2 regions of the Streptomyces sp. NPDC028368 genome follow, and region 2 is predicted to be linked to the other one. Evidence: riboswitches for the same ligand, from Rfam matches in the RefSeq annotation. Region 2 holds a riboswitch; the other holds the start of a gene.
The links. Region 2 has a riboswitch for glycine ahead of gcvP (aminomethyl-transferring glycine dehydrogenase). Riboswitches for the same ligand answer to the same signal wherever they lie in the genome.

Region 1 (16,261 bases), on a different contig from region 2:
GTCGCGCCGAAGGCCACGATCAGCGACACCCACGAGCCCTCGATGATGCGGGCGAGCAGGTCCCGGCCGAACTTGGGGTCCACGCCCAGGGGGTGATCGGCGCTCATGCCGCCGAAGTCGCCCTTGGGCAGCGTGGTGTTGGGGTCGATCAGGCTCTGGTTGGGGCTGTCCGGGTCCAGGCCGAGCAGGGCCTGGAGGGGACGCGAGAGCGCCGCGAGGATGACGAGCAGGATGACAACGATGGCGCCCGCTACCGCGACCTTGTCGCGGCGGAAGCGCAGCAGCGCGATCTGGCCGAGTGAGCGCCCTTGGATGCGCTTGCTCTCCACGCCTTGCAGCACCGCTTCCGGCTGCGCCTCAGCAGCCGCCCCGGTGGTCTCGATCGGTGCGGTCACGGTGCCTTTGACCCCTCTCGGCCGACGGTGGTCGGCCCATGCCCGCCGCGGTAGCGGCTTGGTTCACATCACTGGTGCAACAGCCGCAACGGGCGCGGCCGAGGCAAAGTCGAACGGACATCGCGGAAGTGCGCCCAGGGAAAGTCCAGGGATCACGCAATGCCGGTTGGGATGGTCGGTCGTACAAAGAGCCGAAGCTCTCTGTTGCGGGAGTCTTCATCCGATTCGCGATCACTCACCAGACCTGGCGGTGAATGGATGCGCAACTGTGATGTGGCCAGCGGGGTTCCGTTATACGGACGGCAATACCGGCTGAGCGGAGCGAATATGTGCGGCAGCGGCACTCAACTGCGGGGCGCATGGGGCCAATTCGCCCCAAGATCGACGCCGGTGGCGACGCCCGACGGCGGCCTCCGGTGCTGACGTGGGCGTCAGTACGGGCGCGGGTAGCCGTATCCGTACGCGGGCGCGGCGGCGGTCGGCTGACCCGGTGCCTGGCCGTAGCCGTCGCGGTCGAAGAAGGGGCGGGTGGACGCGCGCATCCACATGCCGACGGGGTCGAATTCGTCGTTCATCGCGACCGTCGACACGGGCAAACCATCCGGAACGGCACCGATCGACTGCTGAATCATCAGCCGCACCGAGTCCACCGCCTGCTGCCCGGTGTCGTACAGATCCAGGCCGATCGCCAGATACGGGGCACCCAGCGCGGGTTGCACCCAAGCCCGGCGCAACGACCGCACAGCGGGCGTCCGATGGGCATTCTGCGCGAGCAGGGCATAGAACTGCGGAATGTCGATGACCGGTTCGGAGATCCGCAGCGGCCCGGCGGGCAGCCGGTCGAGGCCGCCGGCGATCCGGCGCAGATCCAGCCACGGAATACCGACGCCGCCGCCGGGGGCATGCGGGTTCAGCCACAGACCCCAGCGGTCGGGGAAGAGCGCGGCGGCGATCTCGGGGCCGGTGACGAGCTCGTGGTCGCGGTTCCAGCCGGACGCGGCGAGCTCGGCGGCGGAGGTCACACAGGGCGCATAGCCCAGGCCCTCGACCTCCATGTTTCCGTACTGCGCATCGGGCATCCCGGCGCGGCCCTGCCACAGCAGCATCCAGACCTGGCCGGCGGCGAGCGCCTGCAGCAGCGCCTCATAGGCGTCGTAGCGGCCGGGCGAGACCTGCTGCAGCGCCTGTTCGACCTGACCGGCCGCCGCCGCTCCCTGATGCGCACCCGCGCTCACGTGGTCCGTCCCTTCTCATCGGCAGGGCACGTGTGGGTGCGCCCGCCCGTCATCCAACCAGCTTACGAGTGGTCCCGGGAGTAGAAGGGCCGCACGCGCTCCAGCATCCAGTCGGCGACGGGATCACCCTGGGCGATGTCGAGCATGACCAGCTGTACGGGCCAGGGCACCGGCACCGCGCCGAGCGCACGTCCGAGGGCATCCAGGGCCGCCTGGCGGGCGGTGCCGTCGTGCAGCGCGGAGAGGTCGGCCGCCATCTGAACACCGACGAACAGTGTGGGCGTGTCGCCCTCGACACTTGCCAGGGCACGCCGGGCAGTCAGGACAATTCCGGCACCGGAGAACTCCAGTCCGGCCGCGGCCAGGAAGTCCACCGGCTCCTCCTGCCAGTCCGGCTCGAAGAGCCGCACCCGGCCGCCGCTCGGCAGACCGCCGTCCGCCTCCGCACGCCCCGCCCGGCACAGTTCGGCCACCGCGAGCGGCGGCAGCGGGACGCCGATGGTGCCGTCCGGGTTGACCGCGATCCCCAGCTTCGGCGGCAGGCCGCGGGCGAACTCCCGGGCCGGGGCGACGGTGAAGGACATATGCGACCCGACGGCCTTCATGAACTCCTGCTCGGAGCTGAAGACCGGAACGTATGCCACGCCCTCGATCTCGACCGTGGGCAGATCCAGTCCGCGCCCGCCCGGCCCCGCGTACTCCGGTCCGCCGCCGTTGGGCAGCGGCACCCACACCCGGCTGCGCCCCAGGACCTCCACGATCCGGCCACCCGCGCCCGGGTGCCCGACCGCGGCCGAGAGCACTTCTTCCAACTCGTTCGCAGGCCAGGCCAGCTGCGGTATTCCCTGCTCCGGAAAGTTCCCCTGCTCCGGAAATGTCATCTGCATCCACCCGTTCCGAACCGCGCCATCTGGCCAACGACCCTAGACGAGAAACCGGGAGGCGGGACGTGCGGGGCAGGGGCCCGCCGGCTCAGTCGAAACCGACCGTCTCCAGCACGGTCGCCGCGCGCCGGTCCAGCAGCACCACCGAGCCGAACCCGCGCGGCAGCCGCCCCGACTCGGCCGCACCGACCAGCCGGCCCACCGCACCCCGGTGCCGCGCGAAGGCATAGCCCGAAACCCCGCGCCCCCGCGACCGCTGGCCGGACAGCGCCACCCGGGGCGGCACATCCAGCAGCACCAGATGCAGCCCACGGCCGTCGCGCCGGGCCGCCCGCGCGATCCACCGGCGCACCCAGGCGAGCGTCCCGCAGTCGTGCACCACCACGCTGGCACCGGAACGCAGCGCCCGGCGCAGCCCGAGGTAGTGCGCGGCCCGGACCAGCGGACGGTAGAGCCCGTACGGCAGCCGGCGCAGCCTGCCCCGCTCCCAGCGCTCGCGCACGTCCTGCGAATCGATGCGGTGCACCGCGGCGCCCCGCGCGTCCAGCGACGGCACGATGCGGTGCATCAGGGTGCTCTTGCCGCTGCCGGGCAGCCCGGAGACCACCACCAGATCGCCCGCCGGGAAGCGCATCTCCACCGGGGCGCGGCCGGCGCCCCGCAGGTCCACGACGCCGGCGCCGCGGCCGGGCCGTACGACATTCCTCGGCGCGCGCCGAGGACGGCGCGCCACGGCCGGCGGTCCCTGGGGAGCGACCCCTGACGTTGTCGCGAATGCGGCTTCGCTGTGCACCGTGATCGCCCCTCCCGGTCCGGTTCGGGTCCGTTCGGTCCCGTCCCCTCCCCGCAGAGTGTCAAGAAAAGGTAATGCCCTTCAAGGCGATTGCCGGATCTGCCCACGTCGTGACCGGGTGACGGCCACCCCTCCTCCATCCGGCGATCCCGTGCAATGATGTCGGCGCCACGTGCGCACCTCTGCTCACCTGTGCACAGCCAACTGCATACCGGCCGCTTGAATCCGCGCGGGAGAGTCCCCGGCCGCCACGGCGGGGCGCCGAAGGAGCAAGTCCTCCCTTGAATCTCTCAGGCCCCTATACCGCGCGGGCGAGGCAGATCTGAAAAGCGAGCCGCAGCGGTGCGGCTCCACCCAAGGTGCAAACCGGGTCCGTTCGCGGGATCCCGGTGAACCTCTCAGGTTCCGATGACAGATGGGGAGAACGTCTTGTCACCCATGCCTGGGAGCCCAGAACCATGACTGATGCCCCCCGCCGCACCGCGCTGGATGAAACCCATCGCGCGCTCGGCGCGACCATGACCGACTTCGCCGGCTGGGACATGCCGCTGCGTTACGGCAGCGAGCGCGACGAACACGTCGCCGTCCGCACCCGCGCCGGTCTCTTCGACCTCTCCCACATGGGCGAGATCACCGTCACCGGACCGCAGGCCGCCGACCTCCTCGACTACGCGCTGGTGGGCAACATCGGCGGAGTCAAGACCGGCCGTGCCCGCTACACCATGATCTGCGATGCGCAGGGCGGCATCCTCGACGACCTGATCGTCTACCGCCTGGCCGACCAGGAGTACATGGTCGTCGCCAACGCCTCCAACGCCCAGGTGGTGCTGGACGCGCTGATGCAGCGGCAGGCCGGTTTCGACGCCGCGGTCCGCGACGACCGGGACGCGTACGCCCTGCTCGCCGTCCAGGGACCGGAGTCCCCCGGCATCCTCAAGCGCCTGACCGACGCCGATCTGGACGGCCTCAAGTACTACGCGGGCCTGCCGGGCACCGTCGCCGGTGTCCCGGCACTGATCGCCCGTACCGGCTACACCGGCGAGGACGGCTTCGAGCTGTTCGTACGGCCCGCGGACGCGGTCGCCCTCTGGGAGGCGCTGACCGAGGCGGGCAAGGACGCCGGGCTGGTCCCGTGCGGGCTCTCCTGCCGCGACACGCTGCGTCTGGAGGCGGGCATGCCGCTGTACGGGCACGAGCTGACCACCGCGACCACGCCGTTCGACGCGGGCCTGGGCCGGGTCGTGAAATTCGAGAAGACCACCAACAACGGTGACTTCGTGGGCCGGGGCGCGCTGACGGCGGCCGCCGAGCGCGCCGAGGTCACCCCGCCGCGCAAGCTGGTCGGACTGATCGCCGAGGGGCGCCGGGTGCCGCGCGCCGGTTACCAGGTCGTCGCGGCCGACGGCACGGTCATCGGCGAGGTCACCTCCGGGGCACCCTCCCCCACCCTGGGCAAGCCGCTCGCCATCGCCTACGTGGACGCGGCCTACGCCACGCCGGGCACCGAGGGTGTGGCCGTGGACATCCGTGGAAGCCATGAGCCGTACGAGGTCGTCGCGCTGCCCTTCTACAAGCGCCAGAAGTAAGCGCCGGAAGCAAGCAGCGGAAGTCAGCGGCGGATGTCAGCGTCCGACGTTCTGACGTAACGGTTCACCACGGGAGCGGCACCCGCTGCCGTCTCACTGTGCAAGACGCGCCAGACCCCTTTCACGATCACACCTTCGCGTACAGGAGAATCGAGCCATGAGCAACCCCCAGCAGCTGCGCTACAGCAAGGAGCACGAGTGGCTGTCGGCCGCCGACAACGGCGTGTCGACGGTCGGTATCACCGAGCACGCCGCCAACGCGCTCGGCGATGTCGTCTACGTGGACCTGCCCGAGGTCGGCACGGCGATCACGGCGGGCGAGACCTGCGGTGAGCTGGAGTCCACCAAGTCGGTCAGCGATCTCTACGCGCCCGTCGACGGCGAGATCGTGGAGACCAACGAGGACGTCGTCGCCGACCCCTCGCTGGTGAACTCCGCCCCGTTCGAGGGCGGTTGGCTGTTCAAGGTGAAGATCAGCGGCGAGCCGGGCGACCTGCTCTCGGCCGACGAGTACGCCGCCTTCGTCCAGGGCTGAGGCCTCCCGGCCCTTCCCCGTCCCTGCCGCCGCCCGCGTGGAAGCTCTCCCGGACTCCGTCCGGGGGGACCCCCATCGAGCCCCCTGACTCCAGGAAAGACTCATGTCGCTTCTCAACAGCTCCCTCCATGAGCTCGACCCCGACGTCGCCGCCGCCGTCGACGCCGAGCTCCACCGCCAGCAGTCCACCCTCGAGATGATCGCGTCGGAGAACTTCGCTCCCGTCGCCGTCATGGAGGCCCAGGGCTCCGTCCTCACCAACAAGTACGCCGAGGGCTACCCCGGCCGCCGCTACTACGGCGGCTGCGAGCACGTCGATGTCGTCGAGCAGATCGCCATCGACCGCATCAAGGCGCTCTTCGGCGCCGAGGCCGCCAACGTCCAGCCGCACTCCGGTGCGCAGGCCAACGCCGCGGCGATGTTCGCGCTGATCAAGCCGGGCGACACCATCCTGGGTCTGAACCTCGCGCACGGCGGGCACCTGACCCACGGCATGAAGATCAACTTCTCCGGCAAGCTCTACAACGTGGTGCCCTACCACGTCGACGAGAAGACCAACCTGGTCGACATGGAAGAGGTCGAGCGCCTCGCCAAGGAGCACCGCCCGAAGCTGATCGTCGCCGGCTGGTCCGCGTACCCGCGCCAGCTGGACTTCGCCGAGTTCCGCCGCATCGCCGACGAGGTCGGCGCGTACCTGATGGTGGACATGGCGCACTTCGCCGGCCTGGTGGCCGCGGGCCTGCACCCCTCCCCGGTGCCGCACGCCCACGTCGTCACCACCACCACCCACAAGACGCTGGGCGGCCCCCGCGGCGGCGTCATCCTCTCCACCCAGGAACTCGCCAAGAAGATCAACTCGGCGGTCTTCCCGGGTCAGCAGGGTGGCCCGCTGGAGCACGTCATCGCGGCCAAGGCGGTCTCCTTCAAGGTCGCGGCGTCCGAGGAGTTCAAGGAGCGCCAGCAGCGCACCCTGGACGGCGCCCGCATCCTCGCCGAGCGCCTGATCCAGCCGGACGTCACCGAGGTCGGCGTCTCCGTCCTCTCCGGCGGCACCGACGTCCACCTGGTCCTGGTCGACCTGCGCAACAGCGACCTGGACGGTCAGCAGGCCGAGGACCGCCTCCACGAGGTCGGCATCACGGTCAACCGCAACGCCATCCCGAACGACCCCCGCCCCCCGATGGTCACCTCCGGCCTGCGCATCGGCACCCCCGCGCTGGCCACCCGCGGCTTCACGGCCGAGGACTTCCGCGAGGTCGCCGACATCATCGCCGAGGCGCTCAAGCCGTCGTACGACGTCGAGTCGCTGAAGGCCCGGGTCACGGCACTGGCGGAGAAGTACCCGCTGTACCCGTCCCTGTGACGCGATTCACCGCGCTCGGCACGGTGCCGCTCGACACGGTGCCACTCGGCACGGTGCCGCTCGCCGCGTAATGCACTGAGTCCGGTCACCGATCAGCCGCTGAGTCAATCAGTCGGTCACGGAGTCAGCGACTGACTGACTGACCGACTCGGTGACTGCGTCATTCAGTGCATCGCGCGGCGCCCGCCAACACCAAAGCCCGTCACTCTCCGCCAGAACTCCACAGGAACTGATTACACTCCGTAATCGTTGCTGGAGTAGGAAGGAGGCGACGGGCAAGGCACACCGTGCGGGCGAGAGACGAGGCACACAGCGCGCATCCGCCAGGGCGTGGCGACATATACGCCCTGCGCGATGCGCAGGACCGCCCTTGGCGATGCGCCAGTACCGGTCCCGGGACCGGGTCGGCGCGCCGCGGGATGCGGTGCCGCACGGCGGAGCACCGTGGAGTGCAGCACGGGATGCGCTCCACGGCGCAGGGCGCCAGCCGTGGGTCCGGGACCGGACACCGGTCCCGGACCCCCAGGCCCCGCCGCCCCGCCGGTCTGCCGGTCTGCTCGTGCCCGTCCCCCACCCCGCCCCCGCCCCCTCGCTGCAAGGCCGCGCCATCTGCCGTTATCCGTGATGACGGCCACCTGACGATTCGCGTCCGTAGGCCCATGCCGCCATCCGGGTTACGCTCAAAAGTCGGCGCAGAAACGTGCCTGCTGCCGTATGGGCTCCACCCCCGCCCCCACAGCTCCGCCGCTCCACCATCCATCACGAGCAGACAAGGGAGTCCGCCACCGTGGCCATCTCCGTCTTCGACCTCTTCTCCATCGGCATCGGCCCCTCCAGCTCCCACACCGTCGGCCCGATGCGCGCCGCCCGCATGTTCGTCGGCCGGCTCAAGAAGGACGGTCTGCTCGCCCAGACGACCTCCATACGCGCCGAGCTCTTCGGCTCCCTCGGTGCCACCGGCCACGGCCACGGCACGCCCAAGGCCGTACTGCTGGGCCTGGAGGGGCACTCCCCGCGCACGGTCGATGTGGAGACCGCCGACGACCAGGTGGAGCGCATCCGCAGCACCGGCCGCCTGCGCCTGCTCGGCGAGGAGATCGGTGCCGCCCACGAGATCGACTTCGACGAGAGCCGCGAGCTGATCCTGCACCGCCGCCGCTCCCTGCCGTACCACGCCAATGGCATGACCCTCTTCGCGTACGACGCCGGCGGCGCGCCGCTGCTGGAGAAGACGTACTACTCCGTCGGCGGCGGCTTCGTCGTGGACGAGGACGCGGTGGGCGAGGACCGCATCAAGCTCGACGACACCGTGCTCAAGCACCCCTTCCGCACCGGCGACGAGCTGCTGCGCCGCTCCCACGAGACCGGCCTGTCCATCGCCGCGCTGATGCTGGAGAACGAGAAGGCCTGGCGCACCGAGGAGGAGATCCGCGAGGGGCTGCTGGAGATCTGGCGCGTCATGCAGGGGTGCGTGGAGCGTGGCATGGCCCGCGAGGGGATCCTGCCGGGCGGGCTGAAGGTGCGGCGCCGCGCCGCCAACGCCGCCCGCGCCCTGCGTTCCGAGGGCGACCACGCGGCTCACGCCATGGAGTGGGTCACCCTCTATGCGATGGCCGTCAACGAGGAGAACGCCGCCGGTGGCCGGGTGGTGACCGCGCCCACCAACGGCGCGGCCGGGATCATCCCCGCCGTGCTGCACTACTACGTCAACTTCATCCCCGGCGCCAACGAGGAAGGCGTGGTCCGCTTCCTGCTCGCCGCCGGCGCCATCGGCATGCTCTTCAAGGAGAACGCCTCGATCTCCGGCGCCGAGGTCGGCTGCCAGGGCGAGGTCGGCTCCGCCTGCTCCATGGCCGCCGGCGGCCTCGCCGAGGTCCTCGGCGGCTCCACGGAACAGGTGGAGAACGCCGCCGAGATCGGCATGGAGCACAACCTGGGCCTGACCTGTGACCCCGTCGGCGGTCTCGTCCAGATCCCGTGCATCGAGCGCAACGGCATGGCCGCCGTCAAGGCCGTCACCGCCGCCCGGATGGCGCTGCGGGGCGACGGCCGCCACCACGTCTCCCTCGACAAGGTCATCAAGACCATGAAGGAGACCGGCGCCGACATGAGCGTCAAGTACAAGGAGACGGCGCGCGGCGGGCTCGCGGTGAACATCATCGAGTGCTGAGCCAGAGGTCAGCGCCGGGCCGCCGCGGCTCGGCGCTCTCGCTCGGGGCTGTCGTGCGGCCGCCTCTCAGCTCCCGTACGAGCTCGACGGCCATCACGTCGTAGCCGCAAGGCTACGGTGCACCACTGACACCGCGCGGTGCGCGCGTGGGCGCCGGCTATCTGCCGATCTCCCAGGCGAAGGGCGGGAGTTCGCGGGCCCGGGAGTAGATGTCCAGGGCGCAGGCCGCGGGGACGAAGGGGTGGACGCGGGCGCCTTCGAGGCCGGCGAGGAGGCGGGCGCAGTGGCAGACGCAGCCGGCGACCTCTGTGCCGTGGCGGTCGATGATGGTGGCGGCGTCGTGGGGCCCCTCGCACCGGGCCGGGTCCTTGGCGGCGGCCGCCGCGCAGCGGCCCTGAAGGGTGTGCGCGGGTGGGGCTGTCGGGGGGTTTGTGGCGTGCTCGAGTCGGTATTCCATTGGCGTCCCCCTGGTGGTGCGGTGATCGCTTTCGTGGGCTGCCTGCGGGCGCCCAGGACAGTGCTGCTCCGCACGGGGCGGGTCCATACCCGCTTGGGGAAGACCTGGTCCTATCGTCAGCTATTCATGACGCGCGGGAGCATCGTGCGCCGGGTGGGGGCCGGGGTGGCGGAAGGCGAAGGGTTCGGCGAGGAGGGCCAGGGCCAGGAGGGTGGCGGCCAGGAACCAGCCGGCGAGGACGTCGCCGGGCCAGTGGACGCCCAGGTAGACGCGGGTGGCGCCGACGGCGGCGGCCCAGAGGGCGAGCACCACGTACCAGGTGCGGGCGGTGGCGGGGCGGGCGCGGTGGGCGATGCCCCAGGCCAGGATCCCGGCGGCGAGTGCGGAGGTGGTGGCGTGGCCCGAGGGGAAGGCGTAGCCGGAGGCGTGTGCGGTCCAGTCGGCGGCGGGTGGGCGGGGGCGGGCGAGGAGTTCCATCAGGCCGTACCGGATCGCCTGGCCGACGGCCAGGACGGCCAGGGCGCAGGCCGCCGCGCGCAGCCGTCCGAGTGTGTCGCGTCCGGCCATCAGGCCGGCGAGTACCGCCATGAGGTACGGGAAGGGGCCGGTGCCGGTCGCCGTGAGGGCGCGGGCGAGGGAGCGCAGCGGTTCGCCGCCGTGGACCGTCGCCCAGTGGTGGGCGGCTTGTTCGGCTGCGAGGGGGGTTCCGTGGCGTACGGACTCGAGGACGGCCGTGGCGGTGAACAGTGCGGCGCACAGCGCGGCGAGGGCGAGCGGTCGGTGCGTCCGCTCGGGCGGAGCCGGGGGTCGGGGCGGGCCGGGGTGGTGCGGGCGCGGCCCTGTCGCCGTCACCGCGCGGTCACCAGGGAGCGCAGCCGGGTGGCGCGGACGCGGTCGACGGCGGGTGCCGCGCGGTGGGCCAGGGGGGTCAGTGCCCAGGCGGCGAGGGCACCGGTTATCAGGCCGGCGACGACATCGTGGGGGTAGTGGGCGCCCACCCAGACGCGGGAGGCCGCCATGAGGATCGCGGCCGGGACCGCGATCCGGCCGAGGCCGCTGCCGCACAGCACCAGGGCGATCGCGGCGGCCGCGGCGATGGCGGAGTGGTTGCTGGGGAAGGACCAGTCGCCGATACCGGGGCAGGCCTCGACGGTGACCGTGTGCAGTGTCTGGCAGGGCCGCTGTTCGTCGAAGAGGCTCTTGATGACGTCGTTGGCCAGGTAGGCGATGACCACCACGACCGGGGTGGCCAGCACCATCGCCATCCGGCGGGAGTCGGCGTGCCGGGCCCGCCACCAGGCGATGATCATCAGGAGCGCGAAGAGGCCCAGGCCGTAGTCGGTCCAGTAGGAGATGAGGGTGTTGAGAGCGTGTGGGGCGCGCTGTGCGAGTCCGGTGATCCAGGTGTACAGCCCGCCGTCCATCGAGGCTCCGCCGAAGGCGAGGGTGAGCATGGGTGGTTCTCCTTGGCGGCGGAGGGCGGATCCGGTGGGGGCGGGCGGGTTCGGATTCCGGGGGCGGGCGGGTTTACTGGAGCGGGCCCACTGTCCGGCCGGCCCGGCCGACTACAGTCGCGTAGACGGTATCGGTCTACGGAACTGTAGACGACGATGAGGTGAAGGGCGTTCCATGTCGCAGACACCACCCGCGCCACGGCGTCCCGCCGGTGAGCTGGAGGCCGGCGTGCTGGCGGCGCTCTGGGCGGCCGCGGGGCCGCTGAGCCCTGCCGAGGTGCAGAGCGCGCTGGGCGGGCGGCTCGCCCGGACGACCGTCACGACGATCCTCACCCGGCTGCACGACAAGGGGGCCGTCTCGCGTTCGCGGGCCGGGCGGGGTTACGCGTACTCGCCGATACAGGATTCCGCCGGACTGACCGCTCGCCGGATGCGCAGCGAGCTCGACAAGCAGGATGACCGGGGCACCGCGCTCGCCCGCTTCGTGTCGCAGCTGACGAGCGAGGACGAGCGGCTGCTGCGTTCGCTCCTCGACGAGGCGGACGGCGCCCGGGAGGACCAGCCGAGTGCCCGTGGGGACGCCGGTTCCGGAGCCGCCCCGTGATCGTCGCCGTATGGATTCCGCTGCTGATGCCGCTGTTGGCCGTGCCGGCCGCCCGGTGGCTGGCCGAGTCGCTGCCGCCGCGCGCCGCCGCCTGGCTGCTGGCCGGCTGCGCCGCGGCGCTGGCCGCGTGTGCGACCGCGGCGCTCGGCCTGCTGGTTGCCGCCGGGGCGCTGCGGCTGCCCGCGGTCGCCGCCCTCGATCATCTTTCGCTGCACCTGCTCGGCGACGATCCGGCCGTGACCGTCCCGCTGGCGTACGCCGCTGGTGCCCTGCTGACCGCCTGCGCGGTCGCGGTCGGCCGCCGGGCGCTCCGCCACCGCGCCGAGCTGCGCGCCGCCCGGCGCGCCGCCGACGCCCATGCCGCGGCCGGCGATCTGTGCGTCCTGCCGGATGCGGCACCCGACGCCTACGCTCTGCCGGGCCGCCCGGCCCGCGTCGTGGTGACCGCCGGGATGCTGCGGGCCCTGGCGCCGGCCGAGCGGGAAGCCCTCTTCGCCCACGAGCGGGCCCATCTCGCCGGCCGCCATCACCTCTTCCTGCTCACGGCCGCGCTGGCCTCTGCCTGTCATCCGCTGCTGCGGGGTCTGCGTGCGCCGCTGGCGTACGCGCTCGAGCGGTGGGCCGATGAATCGGCCGCGAGCCGGGTGGGCGATCGCCGGCTGACGGCCCGTGCCATCGGCCGCGCCGCCCTGGCGGGTCCCCGGCCGGCGTCCCCGCACCGTCCGAGTTCCGTTCTCGCCGCCACGGCGGGCCCGGTGCCCCGCCGCGTCGCAGCGCTGCTGTCCCCGGGCCGCGCCGCGGCCCGGCCCCGCGCGGTCGGCCGCCGGCTGATCGCCGGTGTGCTGCTGGGGTGTGTGGTGTTCTCGGCGGCGGCCGCGCTGGATGCCGCGGCCGATCTGCACGAGACGGTGGAGACGGCTCAGGGCGAGACGGGGCGGTGACGCGGCGGGGCGGTGACGCGAGTGGGGGGCTCAGGCGCCCGTCTCCGGGGCGCCGGCCGTCCGCCCTCTCCCCACCGTGAACCCCAGGATGGCGCCGCCGCCGGGCCGGCGGCTCGCGAAGGCATGCCCGCCATGGGCCGTGGCGATCTCCCGGACGATGGCGAGGCCCAGGCCGGATCCCGGGAGGCCGCGGGCCGCGGGCGCACGGTAGAAGCGGTCGAAGACGCGGGTGAGGTCGGATTCGGCGATGCCGGAGCCGCGGTCGAGGACCTCGATGCGGGTGCCGGTCACCTTGACCTCGATCGGTTCGGTGCCGCCCGCGTCGAACTTGGCGGCGTTCTCCAGGAGATTCGTCAGTGCGCGGTGCAGGGCGGCGGGGCGGCCCTCGACCTCGGCCGGGCGGGTGACCGAGACGGTGATCTCACGGCCCGTGCGGCGGCGGGCGGAGGCCGCTGCCTTCTCGGCGACGTCAGCGAGGCGCACCTCGGAGAGCGGGTCGTCGTCCCGCTGCCCGGCGGCCAGGCCGACCAGTTCGTTGACCAGATCGGTCAGTTCACGGGCCTCGCCCGCCAGGTCGGCGAGGAGTTCTTCGCGGGCGTCCAGCGGCAGGTCCTCGAACCGCTTCAGCAGCGAGATGTTGGTGCGCAGCGAGGTCAGCGGGGTGCGCAGCTCGTGGCCGGCGTCCTGGACGAGCCGCTGCTGGTCCTGGACCGAGTTCGCCAGCCGGCCGAGCATGTCGTCGAAGGCCCGCCCCAGCCGGGCGACCTCGTCGCGGCCCACTACCGGGACCGGGACATCCAGCCGCCCGTGCTCGGCGACGCTCTCGGCGACCGAGGTGAGCCGGATCAGCCGGCCGGTGATCCGGCGCGCCAGCCACCAGCCGACGGCTCCGGCCAGTGCGATGACGGCGGCCGCCAGGAGGGCGGTGCGCTGCTGGAGCGCGGCGAGCAGGTCTTCGGTCTCGCTGAACTTCTGGGCGACCTGCACCGCCCCGCGGCCGCCGCCCAGTGCGACGGTGGCGACGTGGTAGACGTCGTCGCCGACGTCCGCCTCCCGTTGTGTGTACCGGCCGGCGTGCTGGTCGGCGGCGATCCGGCGTTCCTGGGGGCCGGCCGGCAGGGGCGGACGTCCCAGGTCGACGATCCGGCCGCCGGCGCCCAGGACCTGGACGTTGGTGCGGGTGGGGCGGGTGAGGTCGTCGCGCGGCCCGTCGTGGTCGGGGTCGGCGGTGACGTAGTCGGCGGGCCCGAAGGGCTTCTCCTGCACCTGGGTCCGCAGGTCCCCTACGACCTCGGAGAACACCGACTTCTCGTCCACCCGCACCAGCCGGGCCGCCGCGTCGTAGCTGAGGAATCCGACGAGGACGGTCACCGCCGCGGCCCCGGCGGCGAAGGTGATGGCGAAGGCGGTGCGCAGGCTGGCGGGTTTACGGGTGAGCAGCCAGGCGCGGAGGCGGTCGGCCAGGCGGCGGGCGCGGCGGATCAGCGGTCCGCGGCGGGGGCCGGGGCGGCCTGCGGGCCCGGACACCTCAGTCCTCCCTGAGGACGTAGCCGACGCCCCGTACGGTGTGGATCAGCGGCCGGCTGCCGGGCACGTCGACCTTGCGCCGCAGGTATCCCACGTAGACGGCGAGGTTTTTCGAGCCGGGGCCGAAGTCGTAGCCCCAGATCCGGTCGTAGATCGTCGAATGGTCCAGGACGATTCCGGCATTGCGGGCGAGCAGCTCGAGCAGTTCGAACTCGGTGCGGGTGAGCTCCAGCTCGCGCTCCCCGCGCCAGGCCCGGCGTGAGGGGCCGTCGATGCGGAGGTCGGCCGCCTCGACGATGCCGCTGTCCGCCGCCCGGCTGTCGTCGTAGGGCTCGTCGCCGCCCTGGGTGCCGTCCGTCCGGCTGCCGTCGGCCACCGGGGCCGTCCGGCGCAGCAGCGCCCGCAGCCGGGCGAAGACCTCTTCGACCTCGAAGGGCTTGACGACATAGTCGTCGGCGCCGGCGTCCAGGCCGGCGATCCGGTCGGCGGTCTCGACCCGGGCGGTGAGCATCAGGATCGGGGTGCGGTCCTGTTCGGCGCGCAGCACCTGGCACACCTGGAGGCCGTCGATTCCCGGCATCATCACGTCCAGCAGGATCACATCCGGCCGTTCGCGGTGTGCGGCGGCGAGCGCCTGGATCCCGTCGGCGACGGCGGTGACCCGGTATCCCTCCAGGGTCAGGGCACGCTCCAGCGCGGTGCGGATGGGGCGGTCGTCCTCGGCGAGCAGTACCAGATGGGTCACGCGGCAAGTCTGCCAAGGCCGCGGGGGTGCGGCGGCGGGCGGGCGGCCGGGCGGGGGCTTTCTTACCGGCCTCTCACCCGGTGCTCTTACCGGTCTCTCACCGGAGCCACGTCGGGGGCTTACCCCTTACCGGGACCGTTGCCCGGTGCCGGACCGGCCGGCCACGGCGAAGGGCCCCGCCCACAGGGCCCCGGGAAGACACCGGATGAAGATCACCCTCCTGCTGCACAACGCGTATGCCATCGGCGGCACCATCCGCACCACCTTCAACCTGGCGGCGGCCCTCGCCGGACGGCACGACGTCGAGATCGTCTCGATGCTGCGGCACCGCGAGGTGCCGCGGTTCGACGTGGACCCCCGGGTGCGGCTGGTGCCCCTGGTGGACACCAGGGTGGGCAGCGACGACATGGCGGATCCGCTCTTCGGTGAGCCCGCCCGGGACTTCCCCGCCGCCGAGAAGCGGCATCACCAGTACAGCCGGCTGGTCGATGTCCGGGTGGCGGATTTCCTGCGCACGACGGACGCGGACGTGCTGATCGGCACCCGCCCCGGCATCAATGTCTACCTCGCCCGTTTCGGCCCGCGCCGGGCGCTGCGGATCGCCCAGGAGCATCTGCGCCACGATGCGCACGGCAAGCGGCTGCGGGGCGAACTCGCCCGCCACTACCGGACGCTGGACGCCCTGGTCACCACCACCGAGGCCGATGCCGCGGTCTACCGCGAGCGGATGCCGCTGCCCGGTGTGCGGGTGCTGGCCGTGCCCAACATCGTGCCGGCGCCGGCCACGCCGCCCTCCGACGGGGCTTCGACGGTGATCGCCGCGGCCGGCCGGCTGGTCCGCGGCAAGCGCTTCGACCTGCTGATAGAGGCGTTCTCCGCGGTCGCCGCCAAGCACCCTGAGTGGCGGCTGCGGATCCACGGCGGCGGCACCGAGCGGGCGCAGCTCCAGAAGCTGATCGACGGGCTCGGGCTCGCCGGGCGGGCGGAGCTGACCGGGCCGCGCTCGCCGATCGAGGCGGAGTTCGCCAAGGCGTCGATCGTCGCGTCGGCGTCGGATGCCGAGTCGTTCGGCATGACGCTGGTCGAGGCGATGCGCTGCGGCGTGCCGGTGGTCAGCACCGACTGCCCGCTCGGTCCGGCCGAGATCATCGACAGCGGCAGGAACGGGCTGCTGGTGCCGCGCGGCGACGGGCGGGCGCTGGCGGGCGGGCTGCTGGAGCTGATCGAGGATCCGGGGCGCCGCCAGGCGATGGCCGACGCCGCGCTGGACAGCGCCCGCCGTTACGACCCTGAGCCGATCGCCGAGCGCTATCACCTCCTCTTCCAGGAGCTGCGGGCCACGCGGGGCAGCCGGGCCGCGCACCGTGCGCTCGGCCGGGGCCGGGGACGTCTGCGGGGTCTGCTGCGGCGGATCCGGCGGATGGGCGGCGCGGCGGGCTGAGCCGCAGGCGAGGCGGGCGGGGCCGGTCCGGTCGGCGGGACCGGCCCCGCCTCACACCGTCCCCCGTCCCCCGTCCTCCGTCCCCCGTCCTCCCGCTCTTTTGTCCAACACCTCGGTACGGCACGGAACTT
Region 2 (15,341 bases):
CCAGGTGCGCGGGCGCACCCCTTGGGCCTGGAGTTCGGGCGCCCGGGTGTCGGTGGACTGCTGGAAGACCGGCGGCCGCGACTCGCGCCACAGCTCGCGGCCGAAGAGGAAGGGCGAGTTGGCCCCGATGGCGACCTGTACGGCGGCGATGGCTTGCGCGGCGTTCCAGACGGCGGCGAAGCGGCCCGGGGTGACCTGGAGGTGCAACTGCACGGATGTGCAGGCGGCCTCCGGCGCTATCGAGGCCGACCGGGAGACCAAATGCTCGACGCCCTGTATGTCGATGGCGAAGTCCTCGCCGCGGGCCGCCCGCATCTGGTCGTTGAGCAGCACATAGCGGTCGATGGCGGAGAGGCTGGCGGCCGTGAGGTCGGTGGCGGTCAGGGTCGGCAGAATGCCGATCATCACTATCCGGGCGGCGACCTCGCGCGCTTTTCTGTCCGCGTACGCGAAGCCCGTGCGGAGTTCCTCGGCGAGCTGGTCCAGGACCCGGCCGGACAATCGGTGCGGCGTGATGTTGACCTCGAGATTGCACTGGGCGAGTTCGGTCTGGAAATCACGGCTCGCGATGCGTTCCAGAACTTGAGAGTTCAGCATTCGCGGGAGTCCGTCCGCGCCCGCGAGATTGAGCTCGATCTCCAGGCCAATGAGATTCTTGGGCCGGTCGAACCGCTGCTCCGTCAGCAGCCTGTGCAATCCCGCAAGACACTCGTGCAGCTTTCTTCGATAACGCTCCCGGTCAGCCAGGTCTATCCCGTCCGCGGCGACCTTCTCCCCCATCGAAGGGTCCCTCCTCGATCAAGCGAACGGCCCGCGACCACGGGCCGGTTGGGGCCGTCCCCGACACCACCGGGGCACGCGCTACGGTCGATGATGCCCCAGCAATCTGATCCATAACGCCTCGGGGGCGTGCCCGTCCCGATAGGCTCGAAGTGGTGGCGGGCCGGGAACACACCAGGGTTCACTCGTGGCACATTCCATGGGCATATCTCGGCGGCGATCGCCATCCGCAATTCTCTTGTGAAAAACACCGACGAGATCCGGCCTACCACACCTCCAGGGAAATGCGAGGTGGCGCATCCAAAGGCCTGCGCAAAGCGGCGGAAACCACCCTTCAGAAGGGTCCGGATTCCCCCTTGCAGGAAATTCGCAAGACAACTAGCCGAAACATTTTCAGAACATACGTCGTATAAACTCCGCAGACGAGGCAGAGAGTTGGCGCCCAGTGGTGCGGTGTTCTCACCGGCACTGGGGCACTGCGGGCTGACCCACGGGCCGCCGCGCCGGCCGGCCATGCTCTGGCCCCACCCGCTGACAGCGCCGTCCGCACCTGCCCGGCTTCACCGTGTCTCCGAAGTGAGAGGCGACCCACCATGCCGCTGCATCTCCCCCCTGCCCCTGCGCCCGCCCTGCGCAGCGTTCTCGCCGCCCTCAGCTCGCCCACCGCCGTTCGCGAGGCCCCTACCTCCGCCCTGCGCGCCCATCAGGGTCCGCTCGGCCCCGACCACCCGCTGCCCGTCCACGTCTGGGACGACGTCAGCCGCGGCGGCGACACGCCGCTTACCCGGCTGGCCGGATGGCGCTTCCTGGTGCGCAGCGGCGAGCGCGCCGTGGCGGCTGCCGAGGCGATGCTCACGGCCGACGGGTGGACGTTCTCGCACTTCTGCGGCGGCCCCTATGTCGGCGCGACCGAGCAGGCGCTCCAGCAGGCCGACTCCCTGGCCACGGCGTACCAGCCGCGGCTGCTGTCCGTCCCGGAGCTGTACATGCTCACCCTCTGGCTGCATCACGACATCGCCTCGGACGGCGCCGCCGGGCTGCCCGCCCCCGGTGATCTGCTGGTGCCGCTGGCGCCCGCCCCGCCGGGAATCGCCCCGCACCGCCCGCAGCGGGTCGCCGATCTGCTCCCCCGGCTCACCCTGCGCCTCACCCCGCCCGGCCCGCTGCTCGACTCCCCGGCGGCCTGACGGCGCACACCGTCGCCCAGCCGAGCGCCCCGCGACCCTTTCCGGCCGCGGGGCGCTCGTTTGCGCTCACCCGGGCGGTCCAGTGGGTCAACACGACTCCCAACGTCCTTGGGAAGGAATGCAATTGAACCGCCCGCACGGGTGATGCGTCCTTATCCAGTGAGTACCACTGCGGCGAAATCCCTGCGGAAACCCGTCCGTGGGGCAACACTGGGTTCAACCGATGGAAACGGGGGAGCGGCCATGACCACCTCATCGAGCCGCACGACGACGTTCACACCGCAGCGAAAGACAACTCCCATGTGTCAGCACCAACCTCCTTGCCCGTCCGCAGACTCCAGCGACCGGGAAGCCGCTCATCCCGTGGCGCACCACCCCGAGCAAGGCTGGAGCCTGCTGTGCAACGGCGTCCTGCTCTTCGAGGACACCGGTGAGCTGCTGCCGGACGGACAGGTCATCGCCCCGCACCGGCAGGCCGAGCGGGTCGCCAGCGTGGCCTGACGCGCCACCCCTGGCAGTACAACAGGGCCCCCGGCGGACATCGCCGAGGGCCCTTGATGTTGTACGGGGTACCCCGTACGGCCGCATCAGGCGTCGTACGCGTCCAGCGGCGGGCAGGAGCAGACGAGGTTACGGTCACCGAAGGCACCGTCGATACGGCGCACCGGCGGCCAGTACTTCTCCGCGGCCACGACGCCGGCCGGGAAGACGGCCTCCTCGCGGGTGTACGGGTGGGCCCAGTCGCCGCCGAGCGCGGACGCGGTGTGCGGGGCGTTGCACAGCGGGTTGTCGTCCTTGTCCCACTCCCCCGAACCGACCTTCTCGATCTCCGCGCGGATGGCGATCATCGCGTCGCAGAACCGGTCCAGCTCGTTCAGGTCCTCGCTCTCGGTCGGCTCGATCATCAGCGTGCCGGCCACCGGGAAGGACATCGTCGGCGCGTGGAACCCGTAGTCGATGAGCCGCTTGGCGACATCGTCGATGCTCACGCCGGTCGCCTTGGTCAGCGGCCGGACATCGATGATGCACTCGTGTGCCACCAGGCCGCCGGGGCCGGTGTAGAGCACCGGGTAGTGCGGCTCCAGGCGCTTGGCGATGTAGTTGGCGCTGAGGACCGCGACCTGGGTGGCCCGCTTGAGGCCTTCGCCGCCCATCAGGCGGACGTACGCCCAGGAGATCGGCAGAATACCGGCCGAGCCCCAGGGGGCCGCGGAGATCGGCCCGACGCCCGTCTCGGGGCCCGCGGTGGGCTGCAGCGGGTGGTTGGGCAGGTACGGCGCCAGGTGGGCGCGGACGCCAACCGGGCCGACGCCGGGACCGCCGCCGCCGTGCGGGATGCAGAAGGTCTTGTGCAGGTTGAGGTGCGAGACATCGCCGCCGAACTTGCCGGGCTCGGCGAGGCCGACCAGCGCGTTGAGGTTGGCACCGTCGACGTAGACCTGGCCGCCGGCGTCGTGCACCGCCGCGCAGATCTGGGTGATGTGCTCCTCGAACACGCCGTGCGTGGAGGGGTAGGTGACCATCAGGACCGCGAGCTCGTCACGGTGCTTGTCGATCTTGGCGTGCAGATCGTCGGTGTCGACCTCGCCGTCCTCGCCGGTCTTGACGACGACGACCTTCATGCCGGCCATCACGGCGCTGGCGGCGTTGGTGCCGTGCGCCGAGGAGGGGATCAGGCAGACGGTGCGCTGCTCGTCGCCGTTGGCACGGTGATAGGCGCGCACGGCCAGCAGACCGGCCAGCTCGCCCTGCGATCCGGCGTTCGGCTGGATGGAGACCTTGTCGTAGCCGGTGACCGTGGCGAGCCGCTCCTCCAGCTCCTGGATCAGCGTCAGATAGCCCTGCGCCTGGTCGGCGGGTGCGAAGGGGTGCAGCTGGCCGAACTCGGGCCAGGTGACCGGCTCCATCTCGGTGGTGGCGTTCAGCTTCATCGTGCAGGAGCCGAGCGGGATCATGCCGCGGTCCAGCGCGTAGTCCTTGTCGGCCAGCGTGCGCAGGTAGCGCAGCATCGCGGTCTCGGAACGGTGCTGGTGGAAGACCGGGTGGGCAAGGTAGTCGTCGCCGCGCAGCAGCCCCTGAGGCAACGTTTCCGCAGCGACGGCGTCCAGCTGCTCGACGTCGCCGGTCACCCCGAAGGCGCCCCAGACACCGGCCAGCTGCGCACGCCCGGTGGTCTCGTCGCAGGCGATACCGACCAGGTCGGCGTCCACCAGGCGGAGGTTCACACCGGCCTCGCGGGCCTTGGCGACGACCTCGGCGGCCCGGCCGGGCACCCGCGCGGTGAGCGTGTCGAAGTACGCGCCGTGCACGATCTCCACCCCGCCGGCCCGCAGGCCCTCGGCCAGGACGGCGGCGTAGCGGTGGGTGCGCCGGGCGATGGTCCGCAGGCCGTCGGGGCCGTGGTAGACGGCGTACATCCCGGCCATGACGGCGAGCAGCACCTGAGCGGTGCAGATGTTGCTGGTGGCCTTCTCGCGGCGGATGTGCTGCTCGCGGGTCTGCAGGGCCAGGCGGTAGGCCTTGTTGCCGTCCGCGTCGACCGAGACGCCCACCAGACGGCCGGGCAGGCTGCGGGCGAACTTGTCGCGTACGGCCATGAAGCCGGCGTGCGGCCCGCCGAAGCCCATCGGGACGCCGAAGCGCTGGGTGGTGCCCACCGCGATGTCCGCGCCGAGCTCGCCGGGCGAGGTCAGCAGCGTCAGGGCGAGCAGGTCGGCGGCGACGGTGACGACCGCGCCCAGCTCCTGGGCCTGGGCTATGACGGCGCGCGGGTCACGCACCGCGCCGGAGGCACCCGGGTACTGCAGCAGCACGCCGAAGACGCCGCGCTCGGCGATCTCGGCGGGGATGCCGTCGCTCAGGTCCGCGACGACGACCTCGACGCCGGTCGGCTCGGCGCGGGTCTGGATCACCGCGACGGTCTGCGGCAGACAGTCCGCGTCGACCAGGAAGACGCCCTCCTTGACCTTGCCGATACGGCGGGAGAGCGCCATGGCCTCGGCCGCGGCGGTGCCCTCGTCCAGCAGGGAGGCACCGGAGGTCGGCAGGCCGGTCAGGTCGGCGACCATGGTCTGGAAGTTCAGCAGCGCCTCCAGACGGCCCTGCGAGATTTCCGGCTGGTAGGGCGTGTAGGCCGTGTACCAGGAGGGGTTCTCCATGACGTTGCGCAGGATCACCGGCGGGGTGAACGTGCCGTAGTAACCGAGTCCGATCATGGAGGCGAGGACCTGGTTACGGTCCGCGAGGCCGCGCAGCTCCTTGAGCACCTCGGCCTCCGTACGGGCCTGCGGCAGGCCGAGCGCCTCCGCGCTCTTGATCACGTCGGGTACGGCGGTGTCGGTGAGATCGTCCAGCGATCCGAAGCCGACCTGCGCGAGCATCTTGGCCTGCGCCTCGTGGTCGGGACCGACGTGCCGACGCTCGAAGGGGGTGCCGCGCTCCAGCTCGGTCAAGGAGATGCGATTGGTGGTCATCTGCGGGGGCCTCCTGGTCATTGCGACCTACGAGGGGCACCAAGGCGCTGGTGCCCGGACGGCCTCCCCCTCTGTCATCTCAACCTGAGAGCTTCACCGGGCCGCGGGCTGCGGGCCGGCTTTCACCGTCGGTGAGGAGGGGCCCGGCACCATGCCGTCCGCGGCCCGCCCTGCTTTCCAGAGTGACCTCGTCCATGCGGTACGGATGCCTGAGAGATTCCGGGGAGGATTTGCTCCTTCGGCGCCCCCGCCGCGAACGGCAAGGGACTCTCCCGCATGGGGTCAGCGGCCATCCGTCAGCCTACCAGCGCACCTCAAGAGGGAACCCTCGAGTGGCCAGGGCATGAAATGTGCCGTTTGGTAGTTGTCACAATGCCGTTGCGACCACGAAGGAGGGGCTGTGCACACAGATATCGATCCCCGGAGCCTGATCGGCCGCAAAGCGTTCGACCGGAACGGCACCAAGATCGGGACCATTGACGAGGTATATCTCGATGACGCGACAGGCGAGCCGGAGTGGGCTGCGGTGCGTACCGGCCTCTTCAGCCGGGATGCGTTCGTCCCCCTGGAACCGAGCGAGCTGGGCGATGAGGGGCTGCAGATCCCCTACGACCGCAAGCTGATCAAGGATGCCCCGGACTTCGGGGTGGGCCGCCATCTCTCCCCCGAGCAGGAACTCCAGCTGTACCACCATTACCGACTGGATATCTCCTCCCCCGCCTCCGACCCCCGCCCGCCCTCGGGCGACAAGGACTTCGGCCGGGTCGCCGGCTCCGAGGACTGAGCACCCGCAGGCGCCCCGCCCACCAGCGGCAATGGTTCCCCCGGCCGCAGCGCCGGGTCATCGACGGCAAAGGTCCGCACCCTCCCCGGTGCGGACCACGGCTGTTCAAAACGTACGGTCACCCTCCCCACCCCGCTGCCCTGCACCCAGCCGCTGCCGAATTCGTCGTGCACCACATCGAGCCCCGGATGCCAGCGCCGCGGCCGCTCCTCCGCCGTCTCCGGCTCCCCCGCCGCATCCGCCACCGGCTCCGCCGCGGCCCTGGCCGCCGCCTCCTCGGCCTCCTGCTCCGTCGCGAACTGGGCGAACAGATCCTCCTGCGTGAAATCGGCCAGCCCGCTGACCCCCACGCCGAGGAGCCGCACCCCGCCCGTGGTGTCCACCGTCTCCAGCAGCCGCGCCACCGCCTCCCGTACGACCGCGGGGTCGTCCGTGGGCCCGCGCAGCGTCTCCGACCTGGTCAGCGTCGAGAAGTCGTAGTTACGCACCTTGATCACCACCGTGCGCCCGGACCGCCCGGCCGCCCGCAGCCGCTGCACACAGCGCTCGGCCAGCCGCACCAGCTCGGCCCGCACCCGCGTCCGGTCGGTCAGATCGACCTCGAAGGTGTCCTCGACCGAAACGGACTTCGCATCCCGCTCGGCCACCACCGGGCGGTCGTCCTGCCCCAGCGCCATCGCATGCAGCCCGGCCCCATGCGACTTCCCCAGCAGCCGCACCAGCTCGTCCTGCCCCGCCTCCGCGGTCTCCGCGACGGTGTGGATCCCGGCCCGGCGCAGCGCCTCGGCCGTCGCCGGCCCCACCCCGGGCAGCGTCCGCACCGGCATCGGCCCCAGCAGCTCCCGCTCCGTGCCGGGCTCGATCACCACCAGGCCGTCCGGCTTCGCCGCCTCGGACGCGATCTTCGCCAGCATCTTGGCCCCGGCGAGCCCCACCGAGCCGGTCAGCCCCGTGGCCTCCCGTATCTCCCGCCGCAGCCGCTCCCCCACGCCCCGTACGGCACCCACCTCGGCCGCGACACCGCCCGCCTCCAGGTCCACGAACGCCTCGTCCAGGCTCAGCGGCTCCACCAGCGGCGACAGCGCATGCAGCAGCTCCATCACCTTGTCACTCACCTGGCGGTACAGCTCGAAACGCGGACTGAGATAGGCGGCGTTGGGACACAGTCGACGCGCCTGCGCGGTCGGCATGGCGGAGCGGATCCCGAAGACCCGTGCTTCGTACGACGCCGTGGCGACCACCCCGCGCGGCCCGATCCCGCCGACGATCACGGGCTTGCCGCGCAGGCTCGGCTTGGCCGCCTGCTCGGCGGCCGCAAAGAACGCATCCATGTCCAGATGCAGAATCGTCGGCGCGGCTCTCACATGTCCGATGCTGCCGCATGGCACTGACAATCGACCCGATGCCGGGCCGGGAGCTGTGTGCGGGGCTCAGCCGGCCCGGTGGCGCCGCCGCGCCAGCTCGTCGCGCGGGTTCTTCCCGACCAGCGTCTCGCCGGTGTCCAGACGCTCTCCGTGCAGTTCGGAGAGCGCGCTCTCCACGTCCCGCAGCACCACGCCGACGGCGATCCCGAAGACGCCCTGGCCGCCTTGGAGCAGATCGACGACCTGATCGGGCGAGGTGCACTCGTAGACCGTGGCGCCGTCGCTCATCAGCGTCATCCGGGTCAGATCGTCCAGCCCGCGCGAGCGCAGATGCTGGACGGCGGTACGGATGTTCTGCAGCGAGACCCCGGTGTCCAGCAGCCGCTTGACGATCTTGAGGACGACGACGTCCCGGAAGTTGTACAGCCGCTGGGTGCCGGAGCCGTAGGCCGGGCGCACACTCGGCTCCACCAGGCCGGTGCGCGCCCAGTAGTCGAGTTGCCGGTAGGTGATCCCCGCCGCCGCACACGCGGTCGGACCGCGGTAGCCGATGGTGCCCGTCGCGCAGTCCCCCGACACCGCGGCGGGCTGTGCCGGTGCGCGGTTCACTGCTGCATTCGGGTGGAGCGGCAACGCCCCTTCCGCCGCCGTACCGTCACCGGTGATTGCCACGCCGCCCTCCGTCCTCCACGTCCCGGACGGGACCTGCCTTATCGACGGTATGCAGTCACCTGGGGTGCGTCAACGATCGCCGCGCTCGCCACGCCGAGTGATAATCACCCTACGAGTGGTTTCTCGTGACCTCGCGCGGGGAATGGCTAAATAGTTTGGCCGGAATCAGACGCTTCGGCCGGCCGATGTCACTGGCTGCTGCCGAAGTCCTCGGGCGAGATCTGATCGAGGAACTCTCGGAACTTCTCCACCTCGTCCTCCTGCTCGTCCGGGATCGCGATGCCCGCATCGTCCAGCACACCGTCGGTACCGAAAATCGGCGTCCCAGTGCGCAGCGCCAGCGCTATGGCGTCCGACGGACGCGCGCTGACCTCGACTCCGCTGGCAAAGACCAGTTCGGCGTAGAACACTCCTTCGCGCAGATCCGTGATCCGGACCTGCGTCAGTTCCTGGCCCACCGCTTCGAGCACGTCCTTGAAAAGGTCATGCGTCAGCGGCCTGGCAGGGACCATGCCCTGCTGGGCAAAGGCGATGGCGGTGGCCTCCCCTGGCCCGATCCAAATGGGCAAGTAGCGATCGCCTCCCACCTCCCGCAGGAGCACGATCGGTTGGCTGGAAGGCATTTCCACCCGGACACCCACGACGTCGAGCTCGTTCACACAGCAACCCTAGGACGTGCCCGGCAGGTTTGGGTAGTCGGGCCGTCATTTGCTCACTGGAGCTGGCCCCGCAGCGCGGTCTGAACCAATGCCGCATGGAGTCGTACGGACAGCGTCGCCAGCTCCCTGGCGGTGGCCTCCGCATGGGCTCTGGTCTGCGGATTACGGTGCCGCCGAAGGGGGGCCACGACCTGTTCCACCAGGCCCGCCTCACGCTCGGCGGCCGCCTTCACGGCTCGCAGATGCCGCGGCTCGAGACCAAAACGTCCCAGCTCGGCGACCAGTTTCGCCACCGTGACGGCCTCGCTGTCATAGCTGCCGTCGGGACCGGGGACGACGAGTCCGTACGACTCCCAGTCGGCGAGCGCCGCCTCGTCGACCTCAGCGGCCGCCAGCAGCCCGGCCCGGCTGACCCGGGCCGCCGCCGGGCGGTCCTCGTCCGGCTCACGCATGCCCGGCACCAGGTCCCGGGAGGAAGTGGCCTGGGCCGGTAGCTGCACCTGCTCACCGCGCTCCAGGGCGTCCAGATGCTCCCGGATGACCTTCAGCGGAAGATAGTGGTCCCGCTGCATCCGCAGAACGCCGGCCAGCCGCTCGACGTCGGCAGCGGTGAATTTGCGGTACCCGGAAGGCGTGCGCTTCGGCTCGACCAGCCCCTCGGCCTCCAGGAAGCGAATCTTGGAGATGGTGACCTCGGGGAATTCCTCGCGCAGCAAAGTGAGCACCGTACCGATGCTCACCGGCTTGCCGTCCGAGGAGGCGGCGCCGGAAGAACCGGCACCGCCCGTCGGTGATTGGCGCATATGCCTTCCCTGGCCGGTCAGATACCGGCACCTCGCTGGCTCGCGTAGAAGACCAGCCGGAACTTGCCGATCTGGACCTCGTCGCCATTGGAGAGCGCAACCGAGTCGATGCGCTCGCGATTGACGTACGTGCCGTTCAGGCTGCCGACGTCGGCGACCGTGAACCGGCCGTCCGGGCCGCGGCGGAACTCCACATGGCGACGCGACACGGTCACATCGTCGAGGAAAATGTCGCCCTGCGGGTGGCGACCCGCCGTGGTCAGCTCGCTGTCCAGAAGGAAGCGGCTGCCGGAGTTCGGACCCCGGCGGACAACCAGCAGCGCCGAACCCATCGGAAGGGCGTCGACGGCCGCCTGGGCCTCGGGGGACAGGGACGGCAGCTGGGTCTGACCCGTCGCCTCCGCGTCATAGGCCTCGATCCCCGAGATGGAGATGGTCGAGGTCGTCTCGGAGGCGCGCTCGGGCTGTGCGCCCGGGCGGAGCGGCGCACCACAGTTGGAGCAGAACCGGCTCGCCTCGGCGTTCCGGTGCCCACATCTCGTACAAACCGGCAAGGCCAACCCTCCACCCGTGCGTGCGGCTGATGGTTCCTGGGAACCTATGCGCCCGGCACCGGAGGGGTCAACAGAACCCGCGCCGTGCCCCCCGGACGGACCGCTGACCTCGTCACGGAAGAGCGGACGGTCCTCGTCCGCGCCACTCTCATCGGGCCGGCCCGCGGCACGATGCCGCGCCGAGCCGCTGCCGCCCTCCTGGCGGGCGCTCTTGCCGAACAGCTTTCCAAACAACTTCACGGGCGATTCCCCTTGAACGAAACAGACCCGCCCGTGGGGCAGGACGAACCCTCGATGCACACACCGGCCGATCCGGACATCCTGTGAACGTCCGCGGCCTGCAGACAGTTTCCCTCACACACCACAATCACGGTGCGCCGACCCCCCGCTACCTCATGCCCTCCCCGGGCCATGGACATACGCGGACACCTCACTGCGAAGACGACCGAGCGTAGTCAGGCCGCTTCGCCTCTCGCAAGGCATCCACAATGATCTTCCTTTGCCGGGTCACAGACACCTTGGCCTGCTCCTTTTCCAAAGTCTGAACCACCCCACCGGGGATGTTCAGCGCCGGCTCCAGGTCCTCCGGCTTGCCGATGACCTTGAAGCGGTAAGGCTGTGTGACCCGTTTGCCGTCAATCTCCACGCCGCCGCTGACATCCGAGAGAGAAGTGTTCGCGACGACCCGTACATCATTGACCTGGATGGCCTCGGCTCCGGCCGCCCGCAGCTCCTGGATGGTGTCCAGCAGCTTGTCCGCTTCGACGGAGCGCCCGGGGTCGTCGATGGTCAGGGTGATGCCGGGCCCTTGCGCCGCGACGGTCCCGGCCAGCACGCCCAGCTGCTGCTCCTTCTCCACGGTCTGCTTACGGGCCTCCTCGGCCTGGTCCGAGCTGTTCTCCAGCTCGGTCTTCTGTCCTTCCAGGCGCCGCTGTTCGTCCGTCAGCCGCTGGGAGCGGTTGTCCAGTTCGTCCAGAATGCGCACCAGGTCCTCCTGGCGCGCACCTCGCAGCGCACTGCTGTCACTCGTGGAACGTACCTGAATCGCCAGACCGAGGCCGAGAATGAACAGGAGCAGCGCAACGATCAGTTGAGCCCGGGTCAGCCGCGGCGGCCACAGGCTCGCGGCCAGCCGCTGGCGACCGTTCTCCGGCTTTCCAGGAGCCCCATTTTCCGCTTCCGCGGCCGGAGCGTCGACACCTGTCGGCTTTTGATCGTTCTGCTGCGCGTCGTCCGGTTTACGCCCTTCGGTTCCCTCCCCCGCGACCTTGGGGGCGGGCCGGCTCTCGGGAGGCATCGGCTGCCGGTCGGCGGGGCTACGGTCCGGCTGCGGCTCCGGCTTCTTCTCCGGCTCAGGGGTCTCGTCCGTTGCCATCCGCCTCACGCCCTGAAGACGTGCCGGCGGATCGCGGCAGCGTTGGAGAAGATCCGGATTCCCAGCACCACGACGACGCCGGTGGAGAGTTGGGCGCCGACGCCCAATTTGTCGCCGAGGAAGACGATCAGCGCCGCGACGACGACGTTGGAGAGGAAGGAGACGACGAAGACCTTGTCGTCGAAGATGCCGTCCAGCATGGCGCGCAGACCACCGAACACGGCATCCAGCGCCGCGACGACAGCGATCGGCAAGTAGGGCTCGACCACCGTCGGCACCACGGGTCGGACCACAAGCCCGACCACGACTCCCACGATGAGGCCCAGTACGGCGATCACGATGTGCCCTTCCCTGTGTCGGCGCCATCCGCCTTGGCGGCACCGGCCTGCGGCTTTGCGGTACGTACGATCAAACTGGGCGCGGGCGGCAGCGTGACCTCGCTCTCGGCGGAAATCCTGGTACGTACGCCGTAGTTCTCCTGCAGTACGTGCAGATACTGACCGTCGGCGCTGTCCTGGAACGCGGTGCTGAGCCGCTGCCCGTCCCCCACCGCCAGCACCGTATAAGGCGGCACCAGTGGCTTGTTGTCGACCAGTATGGCGTCTCCCGCGGCTCTGATCGCCGAGAGTGACGTAAGCCGCTGCCCATTGACGGAGATGGCCTCCGCACCGGACTCCCACAGGCCGTTGACCACGCGCTGCATATCCCGGTCCCGTACCCGCCCGGTGTCGGAGAAGCCACTGCTCTCCCGCGGCCCTCCCCCACTGGACTCCGCGTCCTTGGCGTCGTCCACCACAAGTTTCACGCCAGGTCCGGTCACTTCGGTCGAACCGGACAACAGGGCCAGCAGTTCGGCCTTGTCGCCGCCGTGCTTGTGCAGCGCCTCACGCTGCATCCGGCTGACCGCGTCCCGGGCCGCGTCCACCCGCTTCTGCTGCTTGTCCGCCTCGCTGGTGCCCTTCTGGATGCGATGGATCAGCTCTTCGCGTTCCTTGGCCAGCGTCGGTGCCGATATCCGCGCCTGAGCGGCTCCGACCGTGACGACCACGGCCGCCAGCACCAGACCGGCGGCCAGGCCCAACTTCGCCCGCAGGGTGCGCGGCAGACCGCGGGTGCCCGCGGCGGACTTCCGCGCGGCGGCCTCCGCGTATCCGTCGTCGAGGCTGTGATCCATCACGTTGGTCAGCAGCGACATGGACGCATCGGGGCGCGCAGCCGACTTCCTGGGAGTGCTCCGATCGGGGCGCTGCTGCGACATGCTGCACATCGTCGCACGTCGCCCGCGCAGTCCCCCAATGGCCCCACCGGCGTGCCCGATTGCGGGCACGCCGGTGGGCCGCGGCTCAGCGGCCGGCGCTGTCCACCACGGCCGCCCACTCGTCCAGCAGCTGCTGGGCGGAGGCGTCGTCCGGTCCTTCCGCCCACAGGTGCGTGACCGCCTCGGCCGGGTCGGGCAGCACCAGCACCCAGCGCCCGTCGGCCTCCACGACCCGTACACCATCAGTGGTGTCCACGTCCCGGTCACCGGCCGCCTCGACCACATGCCGCATGACCAGACCCTTGACCGCCCACGGCGTGGCGAGGTCACGACGCAGCACATGCGCCCGCGGGATCCGCGCATCGATCTGGCTGAGCGTGATCTGAGTACGGGCCACCAGACCGATCAGCCGGACGAACGCGGCCGCGCCGTCGAAGACGCTGCTGAACTCGGGAATGATGAACCCGCCGAGGCCGTCCCCGCCGAAGACCGTGCCCTCCATCCGGGCCACCCGGGTCAGATCGTCGGGCGAGGTCGTCGTCCACTCCACCTGCGTCCCGTGGTACGCCGCCACCTGCTCGGCGATACGGGTCGTGGTCACCGGCAGCGCCACCCGCCCACTGCGCCGTTCGGCTGCCACCAGATCCAGCATCACCAGCAGCGCACGGTCGTCCTCGATGATCCGGCCGCGCTCGTCCACCAGGGAAAGCCGTTCGCCCACGGGGTCGAATCGCACACCGAAGGCGGCCCGCGCCGACGCCACGATCTCCCCGAGCCGTACGAGCCCGGAGCGCCTGGCATCGGCCGTCTCGGTCGGCCGGGACTCATCGAGACCGGGGTTGATCGTGAGCGAGTCGACGCCGAGCCGCCCCAGCAAGCTGGGCAGCACCAGACCGGCGCTGCCGTTGGAGGCGTCCACGACGACTTTCAGCCCGGCATCGGCGACGCCTGTGGTGTCCACAGCCCGCAGTACGGATCCGGCGTACGAGTCGAAGACGCTCGCCGGGAAACGCAGATCGCCGATTTCTCCGGGGAAGGCCCGACGGTACTCCTGGCGGGCGTAGACCCGGTCGAGCTTGCGCTGACCGCCCTGGGAGAGGTCCGCGCCGCGTTCGTCGAAGAACATGATGTCGACCGAGTCCGGCACCCCGGGCGTCGTACGGACCATGATGCCGCCGGCGCTGCCCCGGGCGGTCTGCTGGCGGGCAACCGGCAACGGGACGTTCTCCAGGTCGCGTACGTCGATGGCGCTGGCCTGCAGCGCGGAGATCACCGCACGCTTGAGCGCCCGCGCACCACGGGAGTGGTCACGGGCGGTCGTCACCGTGGAGCCCTTCTTGAGCGTGGTGGCATACGCACCCGCAAGCCGTACGGCGAGTTCCGGGGTGATCTCGACGTTGAGGATTCCGGACACCCCACGGGCGCCGAAGAGATGCGCCTGGCCGCGGGACTCCCAGATCACCGAGGTATTGACGAAGGCGCCGGCCTCAATGGTCTTGAACGGATAGACGCGTACGTTGCCCTGAACGATCGACTCTTCGCCGATCAGACATTCATCGCCGATGACCGCGCCGTCCTCGATCCGCGCGGCCCGCATGATGTCGGTGTTTTTGCCGATCACACAGCCCCGCAGATTGCTGTGCTGCCCGATATAGACGTTGTCGTGCACCACGGCCCTGTGCAGGAAGGCGCCGCTCTTCACCACGACATTGGATCCGACGACGGTGTGCTCGCGGATCTCCACATCCGCCTCGAGCTTGGCGTAGTCGCCGATATACAGCGGCCCCCGCAGCACCGCGTCCGGATGCACCTCGGCGCCCTCGGCCACCCATACCCCGGGCGAGATCTCGAAGCCGTCGATCTCGACGTCGACCTTGCCCTCCAGCACATCGGCCTGGGCCTTGACATAACTCTCGTGAGTGCCGACGTCCTCCCAGTACCCCTCGGCGATATAGCCGTAAATCGGCTTGCCTTCCTTCATGAGCTGCGGGAAGACATCACCGGACCAGTCCACCGGTACATCGGGCTCGAAATAGTCGAAGACCTCCGGCTCCATCACGTAGATGCCGGTGTTGACGGTGTCCGAGAACACCTGACCCCAGGTGGGCTTTTCCAGGAATCGCTCGACCCGACCCTCTTCGTCGACGATGGTGATGCCGAACTCCAGTGGATTGGGAACCCGCGTCAGGCAGACGGTGACGAGGGCACCCTTTTCCTTGTGGAAGCGGATCAGGTCGGTGAGATCGAAGTCGGTGAGGGCGTCACCCGAGATGACCAGAAAAGCGTCGTCCTTGAGGGCTTCCTCTGCGTTCTTCACGCTGCCCGCGGTGCCCAGCGGCTTTTCCTCGTGGGCGTAGGTGAGCTCCATTCCGAGCTCTTCCCCGTCGCCGAAATAGTTTTTGACGAGCGAGGCAAGGAATTGCACGGTCACG

Region 1: another riboswitch for glycine. It lies ahead of gcvT (glycine cleavage system aminomethyltransferase GcvT); the one in region 2 lies ahead of gcvP (aminomethyl-transferring glycine dehydrogenase).

The regions. Positions count from the first base shown of each region.
Region 1 is NZ_JBVHTY010000011.1:3,951-20,211, reverse strand. It holds gene ACZ4S3_RS24595 (ABC transporter permease) at 1-395, opposite strand, end outside; gene ACZ4S3_RS24590 (enhanced serine sensitivity protein SseB C-terminal domain-containing protein) at 827-1,630, opposite strand; gene ACZ4S3_RS24585 (enhanced serine sensitivity protein SseB) at 1,693-2,511, opposite strand; gene ACZ4S3_RS24580 (AAA family ATPase) at 2,603-3,247, opposite strand; glycine riboswitch at 3,528-3,623, shown strand; glycine riboswitch at 3,624-3,732, shown strand; gene gcvT (glycine cleavage system aminomethyltransferase GcvT) at 3,766-4,893, shown strand; gene gcvH (glycine cleavage system protein GcvH) at 5,051-5,428, shown strand; gene glyA (serine hydroxymethyltransferase) at 5,532-6,791, shown strand; gene ACZ4S3_RS24560 (L-serine ammonia-lyase) at 7,579-8,961, shown strand; gene ACZ4S3_RS24555 (hypothetical protein) at 9,119-9,418, opposite strand; gene ACZ4S3_RS24550 (phosphatase PAP2 family protein) at 9,539-10,270, opposite strand; gene ACZ4S3_RS24545 (phosphatase PAP2 family protein) at 10,267-10,872, opposite strand; gene ACZ4S3_RS24540 (BlaI/MecI/CopY family transcriptional regulator) at 11,048-11,476, shown strand; gene ACZ4S3_RS24535 (M56 family metallopeptidase) at 11,473-12,417, shown strand; gene ACZ4S3_RS24530 (HAMP domain-containing sensor histidine kinase) at 12,448-13,944, opposite strand; gene ACZ4S3_RS24525 (response regulator transcription factor) at 13,946-14,689, opposite strand; gene ACZ4S3_RS24520 (glycosyltransferase family 4 protein) at 14,895-16,130, shown strand.
Region 2 is NZ_JBVHTY010000038.1:1,112-16,452, reverse strand. It holds gene ACZ4S3_RS40080 (glutamate-cysteine ligase family protein) at 1-780, opposite strand, end outside; gene ACZ4S3_RS40075 (hypothetical protein) at 1,374-1,967, shown strand; gene ACZ4S3_RS40070 (DUF5999 family protein) at 2,268-2,468, shown strand; gene gcvP (aminomethyl-transferring glycine dehydrogenase) at 2,555-5,440, opposite strand; glycine riboswitch at 5,628-5,725, opposite strand; gene ACZ4S3_RS40060 (PRC-barrel domain-containing protein) at 5,841-6,224, shown strand; gene ACZ4S3_RS40055 (DNA polymerase IV) at 6,134-7,588, opposite strand; gene ACZ4S3_RS40050 (MerR family transcriptional regulator) at 7,655-8,260, opposite strand; gene ACZ4S3_RS40045 (bifunctional nuclease family protein) at 8,449-8,919, opposite strand; gene ftsR (transcriptional regulator FtsR) at 8,973-9,722, opposite strand; gene ACZ4S3_RS40035 (FHA domain-containing protein) at 9,740-10,576, opposite strand; gene ACZ4S3_RS40030 (DUF881 domain-containing protein) at 10,707-11,651, opposite strand; gene ACZ4S3_RS40025 (small basic family protein) at 11,657-11,989, opposite strand; gene ACZ4S3_RS40020 (DUF881 domain-containing protein) at 11,986-12,918, opposite strand; gene ACZ4S3_RS40015 (sugar phosphate nucleotidyltransferase) at 12,995-15,341, opposite strand, start outside.